DNA from 2 places in the Brevibacterium sp. NPDC049920 genome. Region 2 is predicted to be linked to the other one. Evidence: predicted binding sites of a transcription regulator. Region 2 holds the regulator's gene; the other holds the start of a gene.
The links. The regulator LexA, encoded in region 2, represses DNA repair genes until DNA is damaged. The targets are predictions, from matches to a motif close to TCGAACANNTGTTCGA.
Positions count from the first base shown of each region.

Region 1: AB0I45_RS02240 (HNH endonuclease signature motif containing protein) is a predicted target of LexA. The motif match lies at 10,751-10,766, and genes of this name have one in related genera.

Region 1 is NZ_JBFAMF010000002.1:83,274-95,235, forward strand. Features, by position in the region: gene AB0I45_RS02190 (acetyl-CoA carboxylase carboxyltransferase subunit alpha/beta) at 1-348, opposite strand, end outside; gene AB0I45_RS02195 (CoA transferase) at 354-1,556, opposite strand; gene AB0I45_RS02200 (PH domain-containing protein) at 1,591-2,049, opposite strand; gene hisG (ATP phosphoribosyltransferase) at 2,033-2,875, opposite strand; gene AB0I45_RS02210 (phosphoribosyl-ATP diphosphatase) at 2,900-3,163, opposite strand; gene AB0I45_RS02215 (nicotinamide mononucleotide transporter family protein) at 3,237-3,899, opposite strand; gene rpe (ribulose-phosphate 3-epimerase) at 3,916-4,578, opposite strand; gene AB0I45_RS02225 (transcription antitermination factor NusB) at 4,588-6,189, opposite strand; gene AB0I45_RS02230 (methionyl-tRNA formyltransferase) at 6,186-7,250, opposite strand; gene AB0I45_RS02235 (M23 family metallopeptidase) at 7,340-8,089, opposite strand; gene AB0I45_RS02240 (HNH endonuclease signature motif containing protein) at 8,352-10,607, opposite strand; gene AB0I45_RS02245 (primosomal protein N') at 11,423-11,962, opposite strand, start outside.
Region 2 is NZ_JBFAMF010000003.1:248,566-260,527, reverse strand. Features, by position in the region: gene AB0I45_RS04425 (M20 family metallopeptidase) at 1-582, opposite strand, end outside; gene AB0I45_RS04420 (Fur family transcriptional regulator) at 664-1,125, shown strand; gene AB0I45_RS04415 (catalase) at 1,135-2,658, shown strand; gene AB0I45_RS04410 (SseB family protein) at 2,861-3,685, opposite strand; gene priA (bifunctional 1-(5-phosphoribosyl)-5-((5-phosphoribosylamino)methylideneamino)imidazole-4-carboxamide isomerase/phosphoribosylanthranilate isomerase PriA) at 3,699-4,442, opposite strand; gene hisH (imidazole glycerol phosphate synthase subunit HisH) at 4,464-5,075, opposite strand; gene AB0I45_RS04395 (hypothetical protein) at 5,072-5,671, opposite strand; gene hisB (imidazoleglycerol-phosphate dehydratase HisB) at 5,668-6,270, opposite strand; gene AB0I45_RS04385 (histidinol-phosphate transaminase) at 6,267-7,529, opposite strand; gene AB0I45_RS04380 (LysM peptidoglycan-binding domain-containing protein) at 7,539-7,892, opposite strand; gene lexA (transcriptional repressor LexA) at 8,175-8,927, shown strand; gene AB0I45_RS04370 (ATP-dependent DNA helicase) at 9,070-11,046, opposite strand; gene hflX (GTPase HflX) at 11,043-11,962, opposite strand, start outside.

The DNA of each region.
Region 1 (11,962 bases), on a different contig from region 2:
CTCCTGCATCCGGGTGCCGCCGGAGGCGGGCCCGGCGAGCAGCGGCAGCCCCTCGGCGGTGGCCCGCTCGATCGCGGACACGAGCCGCTCGGCGGCGGCGACGCCGATCGAGCCGGCGAGGAACCGGAACTCGCAGGCGACGACGGCGACGCGGCGGCCGCGCACGAGTCCCTCACCGGTGATGACCGCCTCGTCGACGCCGGACTTCCGAGCCGCCCGGCCGAGCTCGGCGGCGTAGTCCGCGTCGATCCCGGCGGCCGGGGTGACAGGGGTGGTGTCCCAGCTCGTGTAGGTCCCGGGGTCGACGACGAGGTCGATGAGCCCGCGGGCGTCGAGTCGCTGTGCCATAGCCCTCAGCCCTCGAGCCAGGAGCGGATGACGGCGTCGTGCTCGCCGAGCAGCGGCGGCGCGAGGTGCTCGGTGACGGTGGTCTCCGTCTCCCCGGCGGCGTCGGCGTCGAAGAACCGGACCGGGGGCCCGGGCAGGTCCATCGGGCCGACGACGGGATGGTCGACGGTGATCTTGAGGCCCTGGGACAGCGCCTGCTCCCAGTCGTAGACCTCGGGGAGGGTGCGGACGATCCCGGCGGGGATGCCGGCGGCGGCGAGCTTCTCGAGCAGCGCCGCGGACTCGTAGGCGGCGAACACGTCCTCGATCGCGGCGGTGACGGCCGGCCGGTTCGTCACCCGCTCGGAGTTCGTCGCCATCCCCGGGGCGGCGGGGTCGAGGTCGAAGGCGGCGCAGAAGCGCTGCCACAGGCCCTCGTTGCCGACGGAGATCTGCACAGCACCCCCGTCGCAGTGGAACAGGCCGTAGGGCGAGAGCGAGGGGTGGTGGTTGCCGCCGGGGCGCGGGTCCTCGCCGGCGACGGTGGCGCGGGTGCCCTGGAAGGCGTGGACGCCGACCATGCCGGCGATGAGCGAGGTGCGCACCACCTTGCCGCGGCCGGTGCGCTCGCGCTCGAGGAGGGCGGCGAGGACGCCGTAGGCGCCGTAGATGCCGGCGAGCAGGTCCGCGATCGGGACGCCGACCTTCTGCATGTCGTCGGGTCCGGAGCCGGTGAGCGACATCAGGCCGGCCTCGCCCTGCGCGATCTGGTCGTAGCCGGCGCGCTGCGCCTCGGGCCCGTCGTGGCCGAAGCCCGTGATCGAGAGGATGACGAGGCGCGGGTTGATCTCGAGGCAGGTCGCGGTCGAGAAGCCGAGCCGGTCGAGCACGCCGCCGCGGAAGTTCTCGACGAGGACGTCGGCGCGGGCGATGAGGGCGCGCAGGGTGGCCTTCCCGTCCTCGCTCTTGAGGTCGAGCGCGATCGACTCCTTGTTGCGGTTGCAGGAGAAGAAGTAGGTGGCCTGCGGGTCGTCGGCGGGCCCCACGAAGGGCGGCCCCCAGGAGCGGGAGTCGTCGCCGGAGGCGGGGTTCTCGACCTTGATGACGCGGGCGCCGAGGTCGCCGAACAGCTGCCCTGCGTGGGGGCCGGCGAGCGCGCGGGACAGGTCGACGACCGTGTACCCGGACAGGGCGCCGGCGGTGCGGGGATTGGGCGTGGGTCGGGACATGGCTGCCTTCCGGTGGGAGGGTCCGCGCGCGGCCTCAGTTGTCGGGGCCGTCGGGGGTTCCGTACGTGTCCACGAGTCTACGCAATCGGCCCGCGGCGGCGAATCCGCGGGCGCCGTCGGCGGTCTGGATCGCCATCACCGCATACGTGGTGCCGTCGGCGAGGTCGAGCAGCGGCCACGGCTGTCCGCTCGTCGTCGAGTAGCTCACGCCGATGATCTCCGGCCAGGTGAAGGTCCGGGTGCGCACGATGTTGCGGACGGTGAGCGATGCGGGGGTCGCGATCGCGCGCACCGAGCCGAGGCGCCACAGGATCGCGGCGAAGAGGACGCCGAGGGCGATGAGCCAGATGTGGTCGACCGGCTTCCATGCGTCCCAGCCGATCGTGCCCAGCCCGTAGGACAGGGCGATGAAGGCGGCGAGGACCGCGACCGCGGCCACCAGTGTCAGGGGCCGCAGCACGTAGGGGCGGAAGACCTCACATCCGGCAGGCATCGATCGCGGTCACGAGGATCGCCCGTGCCCCGGCCGAGTACAGCCGGTCCATGATCTTGTGGGAGTCCTTCTTCTCGACCATCGAACGCACGGCCGACCATGCGGGGTCGTTGAGCTGGGAGACCGTGGGGCTCTCGTAGCCCGGGGTCACCGCGATCGCATCGGCGAGCAGCTCGGTGCGGATGTCGTAGTCGATGAGCACGTAGGAGCGGGCGACCATGACGGACTGCATGCGCCGGATGAAGACGTCCGCCCCCGGCTTGGTGACCTCGCCGCGGGCGATGAGCACGCCCTCGGACATGAGGATCGGCTCGCCGAAGGTCTCGAGGCCGGCCATCCGCAGGGTGGTGCCGGTCTCGACGACGTCGGCGATCGCATCGGCGACTCCGAGCTCGATCGACACCTCGACGGCGCCGTCGAGCTTGACGGTGGTCGCCTCGATGCCGCGGCGGGCGAGGTCCTGGTCGACGAGCACGGGGTAGCTCGTGGCGATGGTCTTCCCGGCGAGCTCGGCGGGGTCGGAGTAGGTGCCCTCCTCCGCCGCGTAGTGGAAGGCGGAGCGGCCGAAGCCGAGCTGCATGACCTCGTCGGCCTCCGCCTCGGACTCCAGCAGCAGGTCGCGCCCGGTGATCCCGATGTCGAGGATGCCGCGGCCGATGTAGGTCGCGATGTCACGGGGCCGCAGGTAGAAGAACTCGATGTCGTTGTCGATGTCGCGATGGACGAGGCGCTTGGAGTTGAGCCGCAGGGAGTAGCCGGCCTCCCGCAGCATCGTCGTGGCCGATTCCGACAGCGCGCCCTTGTTGGGCACTGCGACACGGAGCATGATGTCCTTTCGAGGATCCGGGATTCAGAGCTTGCGGTAGACGTCGTCGAGCGTGAGGCCGCGGGCGATCATCATGACCTGGAGGTGGTAGAGGGCCTGCGAGATCTCCTCGGCGAGCTCCTCGTCGGTCTGGTACTCGGCGGCCATCCACACCTCGGCGGCCTCCTCGACGACCTTCTTGCCGATCGCGTGGACCCCGGCGTCGAGCTCGGCGACGGTGGCGGATCCGGCCGGTCGGGCGGCGGCCTTGGCGGTGAGTTCGGCGAACAGCTCTTCGAAGGTCTTCACGGTGTCCCAGCCTAGTGCATGGGCGGGCGCGCGCCGGGGCCCGTCCGCACCTCGGGAACGTGACCTCGCTCGCTCAATCGGGGCGGCCGGTCACCGTCTGGGACTGGGCGATCGGCGAGGAGATCGTCTGCCGGGAGCGCTTGGCCCAGTCGATGATCCCGACGACCACCATGATGAGGAAGATGAAGTAGACGATGCCGGAGAAGGCCAGCCCGCCCATGATCGCCAGCGGGATGCCGACGAGGTCGACGGCGAGCCAGACGAACCAGAACTCGACGATCGCGCGGCCCTGGGCGTACATCGCGACGAGCGAGCCGACGAAGATGTAGGCGTCCGGGTAGGGGTTCCACGACCAGCCGCCGGCGGAGAGCACCGCGCCGAAGGCGACGGTGCCGACGAGCAGCGCGAGGACGAGGAGGATCCGCTCCTTCCACGTCGCCCAGCGGACCTGGATCTCACCGGTCTGCTCACGCGAGCGCTTCCACTGGCTCCAGCCCCAGATCGCGGCGACGATGATGACGACCTGGCGGGAGGCGTTGCCGCCGAGGCCGGCGGAGACGCTCGCGGAGAACAGGAGGATCGAGCCGAGGATCTGCACCGGCCAGGACAGGATGTTCCGGCGCAGCGCGAGGAACACCGTGGCGAGCGCACAGATGTTGCCGAGGAAGTCCGACCACGGGACGGGATTGCCCAGCAGCTCGAAGATCGGCGTGTTGAGCCAGGTGAAGATCTCCATGGAATCCCCCCTCGGGTCAGTGCGCGTGGGCGGCGGCGCGGGTGCGGAGCTCGTCGATGGCGGCGGCCGGGCTGTCCGCGCCGTAGACGGCCGAGCCGGCGACGAGCACGTTCGCGCCGGCGTCGACGACGCGGTCGACGGTCGCGGCGGACACTCCCCCGTCGACCTGGAGGAGGATGTCGAGGCCGGAGGCGCTGATCGCCTCGCGGGTGCGGCGGATCTTCGGCAGGCACACGTCGAGGAAGGACTGGCCGCCGAACCCGGGCTCGACGGTCATGATGAGGATCTGGTCGAACTCGCCGAGGAGGTCGACGTAGGGCTCGATCGGGGTCGCCGGCTTGAGGGCGAGGCTCGCCTTCGCGCCGAGGCGCCGGATCTCCCGGGCCAGCCGGACCGGGGCGGCGGCGGCCTCGGCGTGGAAGGTCACCGAGGCGCAGCCGAGCTCCGCGTAGACGGGTGCGTGGCGGTCGGCGTCGGTGATCATGAGGTGCGCGTCGAGCGGGATCGGGGACACGGCGCGGATCCGCTCGACCACCGGCGGGCCGAAGGTGAGGTTCGGCACGAAGTGGTTGTCCATGACGTCGACGTGGGCCATGTCGGCGTTCGCGATCGCGGCGAGCTCGCCGCGCAGGTCGGCGAAGTCGCAGGACAGGATGCTCGGATTGATGTGGATGGTCACGGGGGAATCCTACTTCTTCCGCATCAGGGCGAGGAACATGCCGTCGGTTCCGTGGACGTCGGGCCACAGCTGCGCGCAGCGGCCCCCGGCCACCGGTGCGGAGGCGAACTCCTCGGCCGGGCGGCCGGTGACCTCGGCGAGCACCTGGGCGGCGTCGAGCATCTCGACGGCGGAGGACTCCGCGGCGGCGAGCTCTTCGACGACGAGCAGGGTCTCGACGTGGTGGGGCGAGCAGGTGGTGTAGGCGATGACGCCGCCGGGCATCGCGGCGCTGATCGCGGCGGCGAGGAGCTCGCGCTGGATGGGCCCGAGGGTGTTGACGTCCTTCGGGGTGCGGCGCCAGCGGGCCTCGGGCCGGCGGCGCAGCGCACCGAGGCCGGAGCAGGGCACGTCGACGAGGACGCGGGTGAACTGCTCGGCGTGGTCGGTGCCGAACTCGCGCCCGTCGGCGGCGAACACCTCGACGACCTCGGACAGTGCCCGGGTCGAGTCCTCGACGAGGTCGGCCCGGTGGTCGGAGGTGTCGACGGCGATGACACGATCACCGGTGCCCGCGGCGACCGCGCCGAGCACGGCGGTCTTGCCGCCGGGTCCGGCGCACAGGTCGAGCCACGCCCCGGCGGGCGCCTCGGGCCGGGTGAGTGCGAGGGCGACGAGCTGGGAGCCTTCGTCCTGCACCCGGGCGGTGCCCTCGCGCACCTCGGGCACGTCGAGCGGGGCGCCGTGGTCGAGGTGGACGCCGAGGGGCGAGAGCGGGGTCGGGGTGCCGACCCGGTCGGCGACGTCGGCGCGGTCGGCGAGGCCGGGCAGGACGCTCAGGCAGACCTTGGCCGGGGCGTTGTCGGCATCGAGCACCGCGCGCAGCTCACCGGCGTCGCGGCCGTGGGCGACGAGCGCCTGGCGCAGGGCGCGGATGATCCAGGCCGGGTGGGAGGTCTCGATCTCGAGCTCCCGGGTGGGATCGACGTCCGCGGTGACGGTGTCGAGCCATTCCTCGCGGGTGCGCTCGGAGATGCGCCGGAGGACGGCGTTGACGAATCCGCCGGCCCGGGCGTCGTGGTGGGCCTTGACGACGCCGACGGTCTCGGACACCGCGGCGTGGTCGGCGACGCGCATATTCAGCAGCTGGTGGGCGCCCATCCGCATCGCGGCGCGCACGGGCGGGTCGATGTCGGCGGCGGGGCGGCCCGCGGCGACGGTGATGATCGCGTCGTAGAGTCCGATGCCGCGCAGCGTGCCGTAGGTCAGCTCGGTGGCGAGGGCGGCGTCGGGGCCGGTGAGGCGGGTGCGGGCGAGCTTGCCGGGCAGCAGGAGGTTGGCGTAGGCATCCTCGAGCTCGACGTCGCGCAGCACCTCCCAGGCCAGGGTCCGCGGGAGGTCGGCGCGCGGCGGGCGCGGCTGACGGGGCCCCCGACGGTCGTGGTCGCGGGGCCCTGAGCCCCGGCGGTCGTGGTGGTGGGGGCCTGAGTCACGAGGGCCGGAGGTGCGGCGGTCGTGGCGCGGCCGATCATCGCCCTGCCTGTCACGGGGCTGCCGGTCGTCTCGCTGCCGGTCGCGGGGCTGACGGTCGTGGTGCTGCCGGTCGTGGTTCTTGGATTCGTCCGATGTCACGGGGTCTCCTCGAGGTCGAAGTCGATGTCGCCGTGGCCGCGATGGAAGTCGAGCGCGGACATGCGGGGCTTGCCGAAGGGCTGGATCCCGGTGACGGACACGGCGCCGTCGCCGGTGCCGATGACGACGGCGTCCCCGCGCCGGGTCAGCCGGCCGGGCGGGAGGTCAGCCGAGGGGCCTGCCGGAGCCCCCGGCCGAGGATCCGTCCGGGGATCTGTCGGAGGTTCGGTCTGAGGGTCCGTCGGAGAGCCCGTCTGGGGGTCCGTCGGAGGCGCAGTCCGGGGGTCCGTGGGGGCGGTGTGATCGGAGCTGCCGCTGCGGTGGACCCGGACGCCGAAGAGCTTGGTCCGCTTCCCATCGATGAGAGCCCAGGCGCCGGGCTGCGGGGTGACTCCGCGGGCGCGGGCGGACACCTCGGGCGCGGAGGCGCGGAAGTCGAGGCGCGCCTCGTCCGGGGTGATCTTGTCCGCGTGGGAGGACTCCCCCGCCTGCGGCCGGTAGTCCGCGGTGCCGGCGGCGACGGCGTCGAGCGCGGCGACGAGCACGGGTGCACCGCGCTCGGCGTAGTCGTCGAGGACAGCACCGGCGTCGGCCTCCGGGAGCTCGAAGGCGGCCTGGGCGACGACGTCTCCGGTGTCCATGCCGGTGTCGATCCGGAACACGGTGACACCGGAGCCGGTCTGCCGGGCCATGATCGCGCGCTGCACGGGTGCCGCACCCCGCCAGGCCGGGAGCAGGGAGAAGTGGAGGTTGAACCAGCCGTGGGCGGCCGCGGCGAGGGCGCGTGGGCCGGCGATCGCGCCGTAGGCGACCACGGCGACGGCGTCCGGGGCGAGGGATTCGATCTCGGTGAGGATGTCGCCGCGCAGCCGGTCGGCCTCGAGGACCGGGATCCCGGCGGCCTGCGCGCGGACCTTGACCGGGCTGGGGGTGAGAACGCGCTTGCGGCCGACAGGCGCATCGGGCCGAGTGAGCACGGCGACGACCTCGTGCTCGGAGGCGAGCAGCGCCTCGAGGGAGGGCACGGCGACGTGGGGGGTTCCGGCGAAGATCAGTCTCACGAGGATCCAGTCTACGGCGCGGGGCGTGCGCGCCGGTACGGCAGTGCGATCGAGGTGCACCGGGGTGGGTCCGCCCGGTCACGACTGCGTCATCCGACTCCGTGCGCCAGCGGGACGTCGACGATCTCGCGGTTCCGCGGCAGGGATCCCCGGAAGGTCATCGGCACCGCGTTCGCGCCCTCGATGTGCGTGCCGTCGATCGCCTGGATGTGCAGATGGGGTTCAGTGCTGTTGCCCGAGTTCCCGCACCGGCCGATGAGCTCGCCGGCGCGCACGTGCTGCCCCGTCCGGACAGCAGCACTCCCCAGCTGCAGATGGCAGAGAGCGACGACGATGCCCCCGCGTTCGATGAACACGTGGTTCCCCGCAAGTGCCGTCCACCCCGCCGCGACTCGACGTGGCTGGGTCAGCGCATAGCCGATCGACGGCAGGCCGCGGTGAGCCCGATGGTCGGGCTCCGCATCATGCACCGCGACCACAGCACCATCGGCAGGGGCGAGGATCGGCCGACCGAAACCCGGGAAGCGCTCCGGGGGCTCCGGTCGGACGAGCCCGCTGAACGTGATCGGAGCAGTGCGCGAATCCTCCCCGACCGGCACGAAATCGATCGCATGCGATGTGGCGAACCGATGGGTGCCATGGCTGGGAATCCTGTCGGCCGGGCTGTTCTGGACGAGCCAGCGGCCGGAGAACGGATAGTCGAGATCGATGCCGGATGACATACAGGACTCCCTTTCGTGCGCCGCGACCGCTCCACATGCGTCGATAGATCCACGTGAGCCAATCGGCGCACGCGCGTTGACAGAGCCACGTTCGTCGACTGATCTGCTTGCATCCACAGCGGCGATCGTCTGCGGGGCCTCGGGAGTCGCACTGGGACAAGCCCTCACTCGATTCTCTCACGTCGGAACTCCGGTTCCAGGGGATCAGGCACTGGAAAGTGTCGTCGCCCGGTCCATCCCGGAAGAGCGGCGGTGATCCGAGGGCGCTGTCCCCAGAAGAGCACTGTCTTTGGAGGGGCGGTGGCTCTCACAAGGGCTGCGGGTCACTGATGGGCTGCGGGCCTCACATGGGCGGTGGCTCTCATAAGATCGGCGGGTCTCAGAAGGGCGGCGGGTCGTCGTCGGCGTGCCACCAGGGGTCGCTGCCACCGGCGGGAGGACCGGTCGATGCCTCGGTCGCACTCCCGGTGTCGGTATCGTTTGCGAGTCGCTCGACCGCCGGCGTTCTCATCACCGATCCCCCAGCGGACCGATCTGCACTGGCCGATCGTCCGGTGACTGACCCTCCGGAGACCGACACACCCAGGACAGTCGCTCCGGAACCGGTCTCCGCGTGCGCTGCGCCACTATTCCTGCGGTCGGGCTGGCAGTCTGTCGCAACGCCGGTGTGCGCGAAGCGATCGCTCTTCCTGCTGTTCGCAGTTGTGCTGTCGACGGACGCGGCGGGTTGCGGCCGGGTGGAATCCGGCCGGGGGTCGGCCGACTCGGTGTCATCGATATCAGACTGGGGCGCCTTCTCCCAGCACTCCCAGGGATCGATGACGACAGAAGCACGAGAGCTGCGCGACGCGGTGCCGTCCGGTTCGCGGTCCGGCGGGCCGTCATCAGGGTCACGCGGGGGTCCGCCATCGGGACGATCCGGTGGGTCGTCATCGGGGTCGTCCGGTGTTCCGGTGCTCGGGCCGTCGGGTGGCCTCTCTTGGGATGTGCTCCGTGGCGGGTCGGGGTCGTCGGAGTCGGTCAGGCCGAGGAGGCGGCGGGTGAGGCGCGCAGCCTCGCGATCGGCGGGCCTGTCGGCCGGTGTGGTGGTGTGGGTGATGCCGTGGGCGAATTGCCAGCAGATGAGTCCGTCGGTGGTGCGGTGCAGGCGCAGGGTCCGCTCGGTCTTCATCTGGTGGTGCTGCTTGCACAGGGGGTGGAGGTTGTCGAAGTCCGTCCGCCCGCCACGAGCAGGAGCGGCGTGGTCGAAGGGGGTGATGTGGTCGGCTTCGCTGGTCTCGGCTCGCCGCGTGCAGCCCGGGGCGGTGCACCAGGCCCAGGTCTGGTTCAGCGTGGTGCGCATTCCGGCCGGCAGCGTGTAGGACTGTGCAATCTCGGGGCAGATGGCGCCGGTGGTGGGGTCGGTGAGGATGCGGGTGAATTTCTCCGACCCGGCGGCGAGTCTGCGGGCGAGGTCGGCGGGGATGGGGGTGCCGTCGGACCAGGTGCCGGGCAGTGTGGCGTGTCCGGTGAGGGTGAGGAAGGGAACGGTGATGACGACGGTGGCCTGTCTGCGCAGCCAGTCCTGATTCGACGGACACGTCACCGTGACATGTTGCCGCACGCGCCCGTCCGGGCCTGCTTCACCTGCATCGGTATCACCGGTGGAGGGGAAGAGTCCTGGATTCGGATCTGCGGTACTCCCCTCAGCAGTGAACGCGCCTGCGTCCTGACTGCAGGCGTCGTCGGAACCGGCGGTGTCGTTCGGGGTGGTGATCTCGACGTGGGTGCTCGGGGCGGTGGCGGTGAGGAGGTCGAACATCAGCTGCGGGATGGTGCGATCGTCTGCGATCTGCGCCCCGGCCGGCAGCTGCTCGCCGAAGGTCGAGGTGTGGGTGGAGCGGATGGCGCGGGCGGTGGCCTCGAGGCGGCGGTGCAGGGCGTGCAGGGGCTCGAGGGGACCGGTGAGGAGTAGACGTCCTTCCCGGGCATCGCTGCGCCAGAAATCGACCCGCCGGTTCTCCCGCACTTGCTCCTCCTGCTCCTCGTCATCGGTGAGCATCCGGATGAGCTCGTTGACCGCCCGGCAATAGGCTTCCCACGACAGATCGGGACGCAGTGCGGTGATCCCCGCATCGAGCGCTGCGAGTTTCTCATGCCCGAGTCGGTGGGCGCGGCGGGCGGCGTACTGCAGGCGCTCGTAGCGCAGGATTCCGGTGGTGGCGCGGTCGTGGCAGGCCCGCAGGCTGAACGTCGCGATGAGTGCTTCGCGGGCGGCGGTGTAGGCGCGTGTGATGGTGGTGTCGAGGACCGCGGCGAGGCAGGTCAGGTGTTCGCCGGTGACGCGTTCGAGCACCCAGTGGGCGAGCGACCCGTCGGCAGGCAGCCCGTAGCGGTCCCGCCCACACCCCGGGCAGCCGGTTCCGGTGCAGGTGGTGCAGTCGGGGGTGCGGTCGAGGCATTCCTCGACGATGGTCTCGGCGATGAGCTGCATCCGGGCGAGCATCACCCGATCATGGGCGGCCACCGAGTCCCGCAGTCGGATGAGAGCAGGACGCTCACCGAAGGGGTGACCGGCGGGGTCGCGGGGATCGGGGTCGCGGGGGTCAGGATCGTGGGGAGCGGTGTTGTCGGGGTGGACGGTGGGTGCGGTCATCGGAGGTCACCTCCTTCGGGGACGGGTGTCGGGAATCGATCGGGGAACGGGTACGGGACAGTGGATACTGGGGTTTGGTCGGGTGTGCTGTGCGAGTGGTTCCAGGCTATCGGGACCCACGGACACAGGATGGGCTGAAAGCGTCGAACAGCCGTGTTATCCACAGGGTGTTCGATATTAATCTGAATATTCTTTCGCCTGCATCATCGATTGTGGAAACCCATTCCACTCTGCGCAGGGACGCCGCTAGAAATGAAGGGTCAGATTGCGAGGCGAGCAATCCGACAGCCACAGATGGATCCTGCCGGATCCGACCGCACGGATCGGCTCCATGACACAGCCCCGGACGACTCCCCCGATACGAGGACAGCTCTGCCCGGTTCACGGCGCCCCCGGCACCACGACAGCCCGACCCAGCGCGCGAGCCCCATGACTGGAGATATCCAGAGAACGTACGCGACTCCCCGGCTTCCCGAAACCGCGAGCAACTGCGGGCAATATCTCCGGTCGGCCCAAACACAGCCCCGGACAACTCCCCCGACCTGAGGACACCTCGGTCCGGTGCATGGTTCCCGGGCCTCACGGTTCCCCGACTCGTCACCCGGCCGAGACCGCCGAGCGGCACAGGCACCGGCAGGCGCATTCAGTCAGTCTCCCCACCCGGTGACTCAAGACAGCGCCTCACGGTGACGCTCGAAGATGGCGACTCGAGCGGGCGCCTCAAGGTGGCAGTTCGAACTGGCAGCTCGAACCGGCGACTCGAGCCGCCGCGCCTCAAGCCGCCGCGCCTCGGACCCAGCGCGCCCGCCCCGCGCCTACAGCGCGTCGGGGTCGTCGACGCGGACCGCGACGATGTCGGCTCCGCGCATCGACCGCGATGCGACCTCTGCGGCGAGGCGCGTCGTCACTGCGCGGCCGTCGGCGATCGTGAAGCCCACGACGACCGAGTACGGCTCGTCCTCCGCGATGAGCTCGCGCACCTCGGCGGTCTCCCGCAGCACCGCGATGACCTCTCCCACGGCCTCGCGCCCGCCGCTGATCGTCACCGTCCGCGCCGCCGGCGGCAGCCCGAGCGCGGCCCGGTCCGCGGACTGCTCCGCCGCCCACGGGATGGGCTCGAACCGGCTCACCACACGCTGCACCGCCTCGTCCTCGTCGAGCAGCAGCACCCGGCCACCCGCGGAGTGCGATCGCACGAGCGAGGCACCGCGCAGGCGACGCGCGATCGCCTGCTCCGTCGAACGGAGCCCCGGCCCCGGCCACAGCGTGTCGAGCAGCAGCGCCGAGGCGTACCCGCCTTCGACATAGGGCTCCGCACCGGTCGTCGCGACGACGATGCTCGGCTCCGGATCCAC
Region 2 (11,962 bases):
GGCGTCGATGCCGGCGAAGGCCCCGTGGCGGGCCATGATCTCCTTGCCGGTGCGCCCCTCCTCCGCCGGCGTGCCGAGGAGCACGACCCGTCCGGGCAGCGGCGTGGCGGGGTCGGTGCCGCGCATGACGTCGACGACGGCGAGGAAGGCGCCCACGGCCGAGGCGGCGATGACGTTGTGGCCGCAGGCATGGCCGATGCCGGGCAGCGCATCGTACTCGGCGAGCAAGGCGACGGTCCGACCGGTGTCCGCGCTCCCCCAGCCCGCCTCGAGCGCGGTGTCGAGGCCGTGCACCCCGATCTCCGCACTCACCCCGGCACCGGCGAGGACGCCCTCGAGGAGGCGCACCGAGCGATGCTCCTCGAAGGCCACCTCGGCGGTGCGGTGGACAGCATGGGAGAGCGCGACGAGGCGCTCCCGCCGACCCTCGAGCGCGGCGCGGAGGCGGTGGAGGACGGAGACCGGCGCCCCGGTGTGCACCGAGTGGGGCGGACCCGCCGCCCGGGCCCGCGCCTCGGTCTCGGCCCGCATCGCATCGAGGTAGAGCGTGCTCGGACGGGTGGGCTCGGCTCGATCACTCATGCTCGCCACCCTATCGGCCGGGTGAGCGACTCCACAGTCGTTTTCTTGAGCAGTTCCAGAAAAGGGCATAGAGTGGTGGACGTGACGACATCGAGTGCCTCCGAGCTGATCCGGGCTGCCGGGCTGCGGGTGACCGCGCCCCGCCAGGCCGTGCTCGAGGTGCTCCGCACCTCCTCCGGTCATCCCGACGTGGAGGAGATCACCGCCGCCGCCCGCACGCGGATCGGCAGGGTCTCGCATCAGACCGTCTACGACGTGCTCGCAGCCTTCGAGCGCGCCGACCTGGTCCGGTGCATCGACCCCACCGGCTCCGCCGCGGCCCGGTACGAGTTCCAGCGGCACGACAACCACCATCATCTGGTCTGCCGGTCCTGCCGGGAGATCGTCGATGTGCCGTGCAGCGGGGACGATGTGCCGTGCATGCACCCCCCGGAGTCCCACGGCTTCGCCGTGGAGCTCGCGGAGGTCGTGTACTGGGGGCAGTGCGCCCGGTGTCGCGACGCCCAGGAGGATCCATCACGATCCGCAACGGTCTCCCTTTAAGGAGGAACAATGGCCGAGAACTACACGACCAACGATTTCGGAATCCCCGTCGGCAGCGATGAGCACTCGCTCACCGTCGGCCCCAACGGCCCGATCCTGCTCCAGGACCACTACCTCATCGAGAAGATGGCCCACTTCAACCGCGAGCGCGTGCCCGAGCGCGTGGTGCACGCCAAGGGCGGCGGCGCGTTCGGCACCTTCACGGTGACCCAGGACGTCTCGAAGTACACCCGGGCCGCGGTGTTCCAGCCGAAGACGAAGACCGAGACCCTCACCCGGTTCTCCACCGTCGCCGGCGAGCAGGGCTCCCCCGACACCTGGCGCGATCCGCGCGGCTTCGCGGTGAAGATGTACACCACCGAGGGCAACCTCGACATCGTGGGCAACAACACCCCGGTGTTCTTCGTCCGCGACACCATCCAGTTCCAGGACTTCATCCACTCGCAGAAGCGCCGCAGCGACTCGGGTCTGCGCGACCACAACATGCAGTGGGACTTCTGGACGCAGGTGCCGGCTTCGGCCCACCAGGTCACCTACCTCATGGGCGACCGCGGCATCCCGCGGTCGTGGCGCGAGCAGAACGGCTACGGCTCGCACACCTTCCAGTGGGTCAACGCCGCCGGCGAGCGCTTCTGGGTCAAGTACCACTGGATCTCCAACCAGAAGCAGGAGTTCATCGAGAAGCACGGTCACGAGGGCTTCTCCGCCGAGGAGGCCGATCAGATGGCCGGCATCGACGCGGATTTCCACCGTCGTGACCTGTTCGACGCGATCGAGGCGGGCAACTTCCCGTCCTGGACCCTCAAGGTGCAGATCATGCCCTACGAGGACGCCAAGGACTACCGGATCAACCCCTTCGACGTGACGAAGATCTGGCCGCACGCGGACTACCCGCTGCACGAGGTCGGCGTCATGGAGCTCAACCGGAACCCGGAGGACTTCCACTCCGAGATCGAGCAGGCGGCCTTCGCCCCGTCGAACCTCGTGCCCGGCACCGGCCTGTCCCCCGACAAGATGCTCATGGGCCGGATCTTCTCCTACGCCGACACCCACCGCTACCGGATCGGCCCGAACTACGCGCAGCTGCCGGTCAACCGCCCGAAGAACGCGGTGAAGAACAGCTACTCTCAGGCCGGTCCGATGTCCTTCGAGAACTACCCGAAGGACCAGCCGACCTACGCGCCGAACAGCTACGGCGGCCCGCACGCCGATGCCTCGCGGACCACGGAGAACAACCTCGTGTCCGTCGAGGGCGATGTCCTGCGCTCGGCCCCGACCCTGCGCAAGGACGACGGCGACTTCAACCAGGCCGGCGATCTCGTGCGCAAGGTCCTCGACGACGCCGGCCGCGACCGCCTGGTCGGCAACATCGCAGGGCACCTGCTCAACGGGGTGTCCGAGCCGATCCTCGTCAAGGCGTTCGACTACTGGAAGAACGTCGATGCGGACCTCGGCGCACGCGTGGAGAACGTCGTGCGCGGCGCCCAGAAGGAGGGCGCCGGCACCGCCGCGACGGAGAACAAGCCGAGCTGATCGCAGGGATCAGCTGAGCGCACTGCGCAGCTGAGCTCCCGGCCCTGCGCCTGCGAGCCGAGCTGCACGCGACGGGCCCCGGACCTCTGGTCCGGGGCCCGTTGACGTGTCCGGGTCTTGCGCCTCCCCCATCGCAGGCAGCCGCGGGCGTGGCAGGACTGCGGGCGGGTGACAGCCACTGCGGCCGGGCCGCGGGCGGGTCTCAGCCGCGGGCGGGGTCGATGGAGATCACCATCGAGTCGACGCGCTCGACGAACTCCGCGTCCGCGCTCAGCGCCTGACGCAGGGCGGCGGTCTCACCCGGCTCCGGGAGCCGGTCGACGCCGAGGACGAGGGCGAGCTCGGGACCTGCGAGATGCACGGACCGGCCGGCCGGGGCGAGTCCCACCCGGGCGATCCAGTCGAACTGCCCGGCGATCCGACCGGCGGCCCGGGCGACCTCGCCGTCGGCCCACGCCGGCGTCCACGGCTGGTCCTGGACGAAGGCCCACAGCGCGGTGCGACGGAGCAGGAACGGGTGGGCCGACCCGGCGTCGATGACGACGAGCTGCGCGCCCTCCTCGATCGCGGCGACGCACAGGCGCTCGGCCTCGATGGGCACCGGCCTGGCCGCGGTGCCCCAGGCGGTGAGCGCGGGGATGTCGGAGAAGCACGGGGTGCACTCCCGGCCGTCGTCGGCGGCGAGGCGCACCATCGCCATCTCCGAGGAGTTGTCGTGGACGAGGCCGCGCTCATCGGTCGTGTGCTCGACGGCGGTGGGCAGGACCGGGGCGTAGACCCGGGCACCGCGCAGGGCCGTGAGCACACCGCGGTGGGCGGCCGGGTCGAAGGGTGCGGCGGTCACCGCATCGAGCGCGGCGGTGAGCCGCGGCTCGGCCAGCCCTGTGTCCCCGGAGAAGGGATTGGGCTTGAGGTCCCTGCCCGCCCACGGTACCCCGGCCGAGTCAGCAGTGTTCCCGGCGGTCATGCCGGTGAGGTGGGCGGGCAGGTCCCGGCTCCCCGGGGTCCCGGGAGTGTCCTCGGTCATCGGTGCGACGGCCTCAGCGGCCGGCGACGTCGAGCGCCTCGGCGAGCGTGAACCGGCCGGCGTAGAGCGCCTTGCCGACGATCGCGGCCTCGACGCCCTCCGGCACGAGCGTGCGCAGCGCGGCGATGTCGTCGAGGCTCGACACTCCCCCGGAGGCGACGATCGGGCGGTCCGTCCGCGCGCACAGGGTGCGCAGCAGGTCGAGGTTGGGGCCCTGCAGGGTGCCGTCCTTGCGCACATCGGTGACGACGTAGCGGGCGCAGCCGGCGGCCTCGAGCTCGGCGAGGACGTCGTAGAGGTCCCCGCCGTCCTCGGTCCAGCCGCGGGCGGCGAGGGTGGTGCCGCGGACGTCGAGGCCGATCGCGATCCGGTCGCCGTAGTCGCGGATGACCTCGGCGGTCCAGGCCGGGTTCTCCAGCGCCGCGGTGCCGATGTTCACCCGCTCCGCACCGGTGTCGAGGGCGCGCTCGAGGCTCTCCGTGTCGCGGATGCCGCCGGAGATCTCGACCTTGATCGACAGCGCCTTGGTGACCTGGGTGAGCAGTGCGTAGTTCGAGCCGCGGCCGAACGCGGCATCGAGGTCGACGAGGTGGATCCATTCCGCCCCGGCGTCCTCGAACTGCTGCGCGGCCTCGACGGGCGAGCCGTAGTCGGTCTCGGAGCCCGCCTCGCCCTGGACCAGCCGCACGGCCTTGCCGTCGGCCACGTCGACGGCCGGCAGCAGGGTGAGCGCGGGTTCTGTCACGAGTTCAGTCATCGTCTCTTCCTTCATCGGTTCTCAGTCGAGGGTCTTCACCCAGTTGGCGAGCAGCTGCGCGCCGGCGTCCCCGGACTTCTCGGGGTGGAACTGCGTGGCCCAGGTGGCCCCGTCCTCCACGGCTGCGACGAACGGCTCGCCGTGGACGGTCGTGGTGGTGCGCACTCCTGCCGGCGCGGTGTGCGCGGCGTAGGAGTGCACGAAGTAGAAGCGCTCGTCGCCGATCCCGGCGAACATCGCGCTGTCGGCCGGCGGGGCGACGGTGTCCCAGCCCATGTGCGGGATCACCGGGGCGTGGAGGCGGGTCACCTCGCCGGCCCACAGGCCGATGCCGGCGCTGGTGACCCCGTGCTCGGAGCCGGAGGCGAACAGCACCTGGAGGCCGACGCAGATCCCGAGGAGCGGTCGGCCGGCGGCGTGCCGCTCGCGGATGACGTCGACGGCACCGCCGGCACGCAGGCCGTCCATGACCGAGGCGAACGCCCCGACCCCGGGTACGACGAGGCCGGCGGCAGCGGCGGCGCGCTGCGGGTCGGAGGTGAGCTCGACGCGCGCACCGGTGCGCTCGAGCGCCCGCACGGCCGAGCGGATGTTCCCCGAGCCGTAGTCGAGGACCGCGACCGGGGCGCTCATGCGGTGCGTCCGGCGAGCAGGGAGCGGAGGCGGAGCGCGGCGAGGACGAGCACGACGAGGCCGAGTCCGGCGGCGACCCAGGCCGCTGCCATCCCGCTCAGCGCGGCGATGACGCCGACGACGATCGCGATCACGGCGAGGAGCGCGACGATGCCCCACAGGATCGCGGTGCGGGCGAGTGCCGCACGGGCCGGGGTCATGGTCGCCGCGCTCGCCTGGAGCTTCGTCATCGAACCGGTGTCGATCCATCCGTCGATGTCCTGCGGGGCGAGGGTCTCGAGGAGGAGCTGTTCGAGCTCGGAGGGCAGGTTGGTGAGGGCGAGCCCGGCGGGGACGTCGGCCTCCCGGGTGCCGCGCCGGTAGTGCGCGGCGTCGATCTGCTCGTCGTTGCGGACGAGGAGGAGCACCTCGTGCTGTCCGGTGAGCTTCGAGAGCTGTGCGGCCGCGGCGTTGCCCTCGGCGATGTCGGTGCCGGAGAGCACGAGCGCGGAGAAGTCTCCGATCGGCGCGACCTCGCCGGGGATGTCGGAGAGCACGCACGCCGCGGCGAGCTGATCCGGCCGGCCGAAGGGGGTGACGATGACGGTGCGGCTCACAGTGCTCCCTTGGTGCTCGGGATCCCGGTGACGCGCGGGTCGGGCTCGACCGCGGCGCGCAGCGCCCGGGCGAAGGCCTTGAACTGGGCCTCGGCGATGTGGTGGGGGTCGCGGCCGGCGAGCAGCGAGAGGTGGACGGTGAAGCCGGCGTTGAAGGCGAGCGACTCGAGCGCGTGGGCGACCATCGAGCCGGTGAAGTGACCGCCGATGAGGTGGTACTGCTGGCCCTCGGGCTCGCCGCTGTGCACGAAGTACGGGCGGCCGGAGACGTCGACGACGCACCGGGCGAGCGATTCGTCCAGCGGCACGAGCGCGTCGCCGTAGCGGCGGATCCCGGCCTTGTCGCCGAGCGCTTCGCGCAGGACCTGGCCGATGACGATCGCGGTGTCCTCGACGGTGTGGTGGACGTCGATGTGGACATCGCCCTCGGCCTTCACGTTGAGGTCGATGAGCGAGTGCTTCGACAGGGCGGTGAGCATGTGGTCGTAGAACGGCACTCCCGTGGAGATGTCCGAGGCACCGGTGCCGTCGAGGTCGACGCGCACGGTGACGTCGGATTCGCTCGTCGCACGGTGTGCCGAGGCCTGGCGTTCGGTCATGCGGGGTCCTGGTCCTTTGCTGTCCGGGGGGCGGCGCCGGCGGGCGGGCCGGCGGGGATCTGGGCGGGGGCGGCGAGGTGCTCCGGGGTGCTCTCGAGCACCCGGCGCACGGCGTCGATGAAGGCGTCCGTCTCCTCGGCGGTGCCGGCGTTGACGCGCAGGTGACCGGGGATCCCGGTGTCGCGGACGAGGACGCCGGCGTCGAGGAGGTCCTGCCACAGGGCGTGGGGCTCGGCGATGCCGCCGAACAGGAGGAAGTTCGAGTCGCTCGGCACCACGGTGAAGCCGGCGTCGAGCAGGGCGGCGGCCATGCGCTCGCGCTGCTCGACGAGCGCGTCGACGGTGGCGAGCAGTGCGGGGGCGTGGGCGAGCGCGGCGCAGGCGGCGGCCTGGGTCAGCGCGGACAGGTGGTAGGGCAGCCGCACGAGGCGCAGCGCGTCGATCACGGCCGGGTGTGCGACTGCGTACCCGAGGCGCACGCCCGCGAAGGCGAAGGCCTTGCTCATCGTGCGCGACACGATGAGCCGGGGGTGGTCCGGGAGGAGCGTGAGCGCGGTGCGGAATCCGGGTCGCGCGAATTCGGCATAGGCCTCGTCGACGATGACGATGCCGGTGCTCGCGGCGAGCACGGCTTCGACGACGGCGAGGTCGAGACCGTTGCCGGTGGGGTTGTTCGGGGTGCAGAGGAACACGACGTCAGGCCGGTGCTCGCGCACGGCGGCCACCGCGGACTCGACGCTGATCCCGAAGTCCGCCTCGCGGTCGACGGCGATCCACGCGGCGCCGGTCGACGCGGTGATCAGCGGATGCATCGAGTAGCTCGGGGTGAAGCCGAGCGCGGTGCGGCCCGGACCGCCGAAGGCCAGGAGGATATGGGCAAGGACCTCGTTCGATCCGTTCGCCGCCCAGATCTGCGCCGGGTCGATGCGCCCGGTGCCGGTGCTCTCGGTGGCACTGCGCTCGGAGTCGGTGCGCTCGGGCGCGGCGGTTCCGGCGGCAGGGCCTCCCTGACGCTCGAGCACCCCGTCGAGGTAGTGGGCGAGCGCGGAGCGCAGGCGGTCGAACTCGCGGTCGGGGTAGCGGTTGAGGTCGTGGAGCACCGCGGAGAGCTCGTGCTCGAGCGCGCTCACGACCTCCGCGGGGACGGGATGGGAATTCTCGTTGACGTTGAGCCGGACGGGGACGTCGAGCTGCGGGGCGCCGTACGGGGACCGGCCGCGCAGGTCGTCCCGGAGCGGGAGATCATCGAGAGTCGTCACCGCAGAAGTCTATCGTCCGGGGACGGCGAGCTCCTGCCCGGGGTGGACCACCTGACGGTCGAGTCCGTTGACCTCGACGATGTCGAGGACGACGTCACGGGTGTCCTGGCCGCCGGAGACCGATTGTGCGATCGACCACAGCGAGTCGCCCTCCTCGACGACGACGGTGTCGAAGCCCGCACCGGCCGGGGCGCCGGCGGCGGACCCGGCGGAGGCCTGGGCCCCGGAGCTCAGCGCGATGACGATCCCGATGACGAGCGCGCACAGGGCCAGACCGAGGGTGCGGGCCAGGCGCAGGGCGCGGCGACCGCGCGGGGTGAGCACGGTGGCGGCCGCGGGTGCGGGTGCGGTGTTTGCAGACATGGGGTGTCCTCCTCTTCATCGATCCCGAGGCCGGCCGGTGCGCCGAACTGATGATGCGCGGCGGCTGCGGCCCGGGGATTCGAACTCATGTACTATTGAACACGACAATCGAACGGATGTCCACTATCTCTCGAACACGTGTGTGAAAATGGATTCGAACGACGTCGCGATCGGCTATGTTCGAAGTGTTGCACCGGGCGCGGACACGGCCTCGCGGTCGGGACCGGAGCCCACGGCGCACCGGTCGTGCAGCACGGTGAGAGGAACGGGAAGGGAAGAGGAATGAGCCCCCAATCACGACGCCCCAGAGGACGCCCGCGCAATGACGCCGTCGTCGACGAGATCGAGGACTTCCGCGCCACCCAGGCCGATATCGTCGAGCTCCCCGAGGGCTCCGCCGCAGCCGGGGACCAGCGCCTCACCCCGCGCCAGCGGCTCGTCCTCGAGACGATCGAGTCGGCCGTGTACACCAACGGCTACCCGCCGAGCATGCGCGAGATCGGCAAGGCCGCCGGTCTGGCGTCCCTGTCGAGCGTCGCCCACCAGCTCTCCCAGCTCGAGCGCCTCGGCTACCTGCGCCGCGATCCCAAGCGCCCCCGTGCAATCGAGATCGTCAACCCGGCCGAGGAGGCCCCGCCGGCCGCCGAACCCGGTTCGGCGAACACGGCGATGGTGCCGGTGCTCGGGCGGATCGCCGCCGGCGGCCCGATCACCGCGGAGCAGGCGGTCGAGGACGTCTTCGCCCTGCCCACCCAGGTCGTCGGCTCCGGTGACCTCTTCCTCCTCCAGGTCGCCGGCGACTCGATGATCGACGCCGCGATCTGCGACGGCGACTGGGTGGTCGTGCGGCGCCAGCAGTCGGCGGAGAACGGCGAGATCGTCGCGGCACTCCTCGACGACGAGGCCACGGTCAAGACGCTCAAGCGCAGCGGCGGCAAGCAGTGGCTGCTGCCGCAGAACCCGATCTACGACCCGATCGACGGCGACCACGCCACGATCATGGGCATCGTCACCGCGGTCATCCGGCGGGTCTGAGGCCTGCTGGACACCGACCGCACAGCGCGTCCGCAGCGTCACGAGGGCGGAGCACCGATCGGTGCTCCGCCCTCGTTGTGCCCGGCCGCGCCCCACCCAGACTTCGTCTGATCCCGCCCTCGTCGTACCCCGGCGGTCGGCCTCAGTCCTGCTCGGCGAGGCGGGAGAGGGCGGAGCGCACGGCCGCGCCGTCCTCGGTGCGCCACATCGGAGGCAGCGAATCGGCGAGGAAGCCTCCGTAACGCGCGGTGCGCAGCCGGGAGTCGAGCACGGCGACCACGCCGCGGTCGTCGGTGGTGCGGATGAGCCGGCCGACCCCCTGCGCGAGCCGGAGCGCGGCGTGGGTGGCGCTGACCGTCATGAAGCCGTTGGCGCGGTTCCGCTCGGCGGCCTGCGTGCGCGCACGGGTGAGGGGGTCGTCGGGGCGCGGAAACGGGATCCGGTCGATGACGACGAGCCGGCACGTGCGGCCCGGCACGTCGACCCCCTGCCACAGCGACATCGTGCCGAACAGCGAGGTGTCGTCCTCCGCGGAGAACCGGGCGACGAGCGCGGCGAGCGACTCCTCCCCCTGGAGCAGCACCGGCGTGTCGAGCGTCTCGCGCAGGGCCGTCGCGGCCTGCTCGGCGGCGAAGCGGGAGGAGAACAGTCCGAGCGCACCGCCGCGCGAGGCGGTGACGAGCTCGCGCAGCTCGGCGATCATCTCCTCGTTGAGCCCGCTGCGCGCCGGTCGGGGCAGCCCGGAGGCGACGTAGAGGATCGCCTGCTTGGGATAGTCGAACGGGGAGCCGACATCGATCGCGTCGTACCGGGGCGCCTCGGGACCGGCGAGGCCGAGCGAGGCGGCCACGGGCTCGAACCGGCCGCCGAGTGCCAGGGTCGCCGAGGTGGCGACGACGGTGGACTCGGCGAAGATCCCGTTGCGCATGGTGCCGGCGACGCTGAGCGGAGCGACGACGAGGGAGACGGTCTCCGTCTCCCGGAAGGTCGAGCGGGTGACCCAGGTGACGTCGTTGTCGGCGAGCTCGCTCATCCGCTCGGCGAGCTCGAACACCTCCTGGAGGCGGGCCCGGGCCATCTGCAGGCCGGCGTCGGCCTCCTTGGACTCGGTGCCGCGACCGGCCTCGGCGAGGATCTGCCGGGCTGCGTCGCGGACGGCGATGACGGCGGTGGTGAGCGCTTCGGGCCAGACCTGGAGCAGCCCCTCGGTGGTCGCCTGGAGCGCCTTGTCGAAGGCGGAGGCGGCGGTCTCGAGGAGCCCGATCACCCCGTCCTGCACGGCGGTGTTCTTCCGCGCGGCCTGCGCGGCGGCGTGGAGCATGGCGACGGTGAGCGAACCGGAGAGCGCGTTCGTCACCCGGTCGCGCAGCTCGTGGGCCTCGTCGATGACGACGGCGTCGTGCTCGGGCAGCACCGCGTGGTCCCCGAAGGCGTCGATCGCGAGCAGCGCATGGTTGGTGACGACGAGGTCGGCTGCGGCCGCGGCGATCTTCGCCCGCTCCGCGTAGCACTCCTCGAACACCGGGCACTTCGAGCCGAGGCAGTCGAAGGCGTTGACCGACACCTGGGCCCAGGCCCGGTCGGAGACGCCGGGGACGAGGTCGTCGCGGTCCCCGGACTCGGTGATCCGCTCCCAGCTGCGCACCCGCTGGATCTCCTCGCCGAGCGCGGACGCGGACGCCGAGGCGGAGCCGCGCCCGGCGGCGTCGTCGGCCCCGAGGTCGAACAGCATGCCGAGCGCGTCATCGGGATAGCCGCCGTCGAGCTTGTGCTTGCACACGTAGTTGCGGCGGCCCTTGAGGACCGCGGCGCGCGGCTTGCGCTCGAGGTCTCCGCCGAGCGCCTTGAGCAGGCGGGGCACGTCGCGGTTGACGATCTGGTTCTGCAGCGCCAGGGTCGCCGTCGACACCACGACCCGCTCGCCGGTGCGCACGGCGTGCTCGAGCGCGGGCACGAGGTAGGCCAGCGACTTCCCGGTCCCGGTGCCGGCCTGGACGAGGAGGTGGGTCTCCGAGCCGAGCGCGCCGGCGACGGCCTCGGCCATGGTCTGCTGTCCCTCCCGCGGGCTGCCGCCCAGCGCGGCGACGGCACTCGCGAGGAGGTCGGCGGTCGCGGTCACGCAGCCGGCCCGGAGAACATGTCCGGCTTGCGGTACTCCTCGAGCTCGCTGAGGAGGTCGGAGTCGACGCGCGCCTGCACTGCGGTGCCCTCCGCCAGGTGCTTCTCCTCGAGCACGGTGCCCTCGTCGTGGATGCGGGACACGAGGTCGCCGCGGTCGTAGGGCAGGAGGACGGTGAGCTCGTGCTCGGGCTCGGGCAGGAGCTCGGCAATGCGCGCCTCGAGCTCGGCGATCCCCGCCCCGTTCGCGGCGGACACCGCGAGCGCACCCGGGTGGGCGCGGAGCAGCGCGGAGAGGGCGACCGGGTCGGCGATGTCGGCCTTGTTGAAGACGATGAGTTCGCCGATGTCGGCGGTGTCGACGTCGGCGAGGACATCGCGCACCGCCTGGATCTGGCTCGTCGGGTCCGGGTGGGAGGCGTCGACCACGTGGACGAGGAGGTCGGCGTAGGCGGCCTCCTCGAGGGTCGAGCGGAACGCCTCGACGAGCTGGTGGGGCAGGTTGCGGACGAAGCCCACGGTGTCGGTGTAGGTGAAGTCGCGGCCGTCGGCCGTCTGCGCCTGCCGCACCGTCGGGTCGAGGGTGGCGAACAGGACGTTCTGCACCATGACGCCGGCGGCGGTGAGCCGGTTGAGGAGGGAGGACTTGCCGGCGTTGGTGTAGCCGACGATCGCCGCGCTCGGCACGTGGTTGCGCGTCCGGTTGGCGCGCTTGGTCTCCCGCGAGGGCTCCATCGCCTTGATCTGCTTGCGGAGCTTGGCCATCCGGGTGCGGATGCGGCGCCGGTCGAGCTCGATCTTCGTCTCACCCGGACCACGCGAGCCGATGCCCTCACCGCCGGCCACCCGGCCGCCGGCCTGCCGGGACATCGACTCGCCCCAGCCGCGCAGCCGCGGCAGCAGGTACTCGAGCTGGG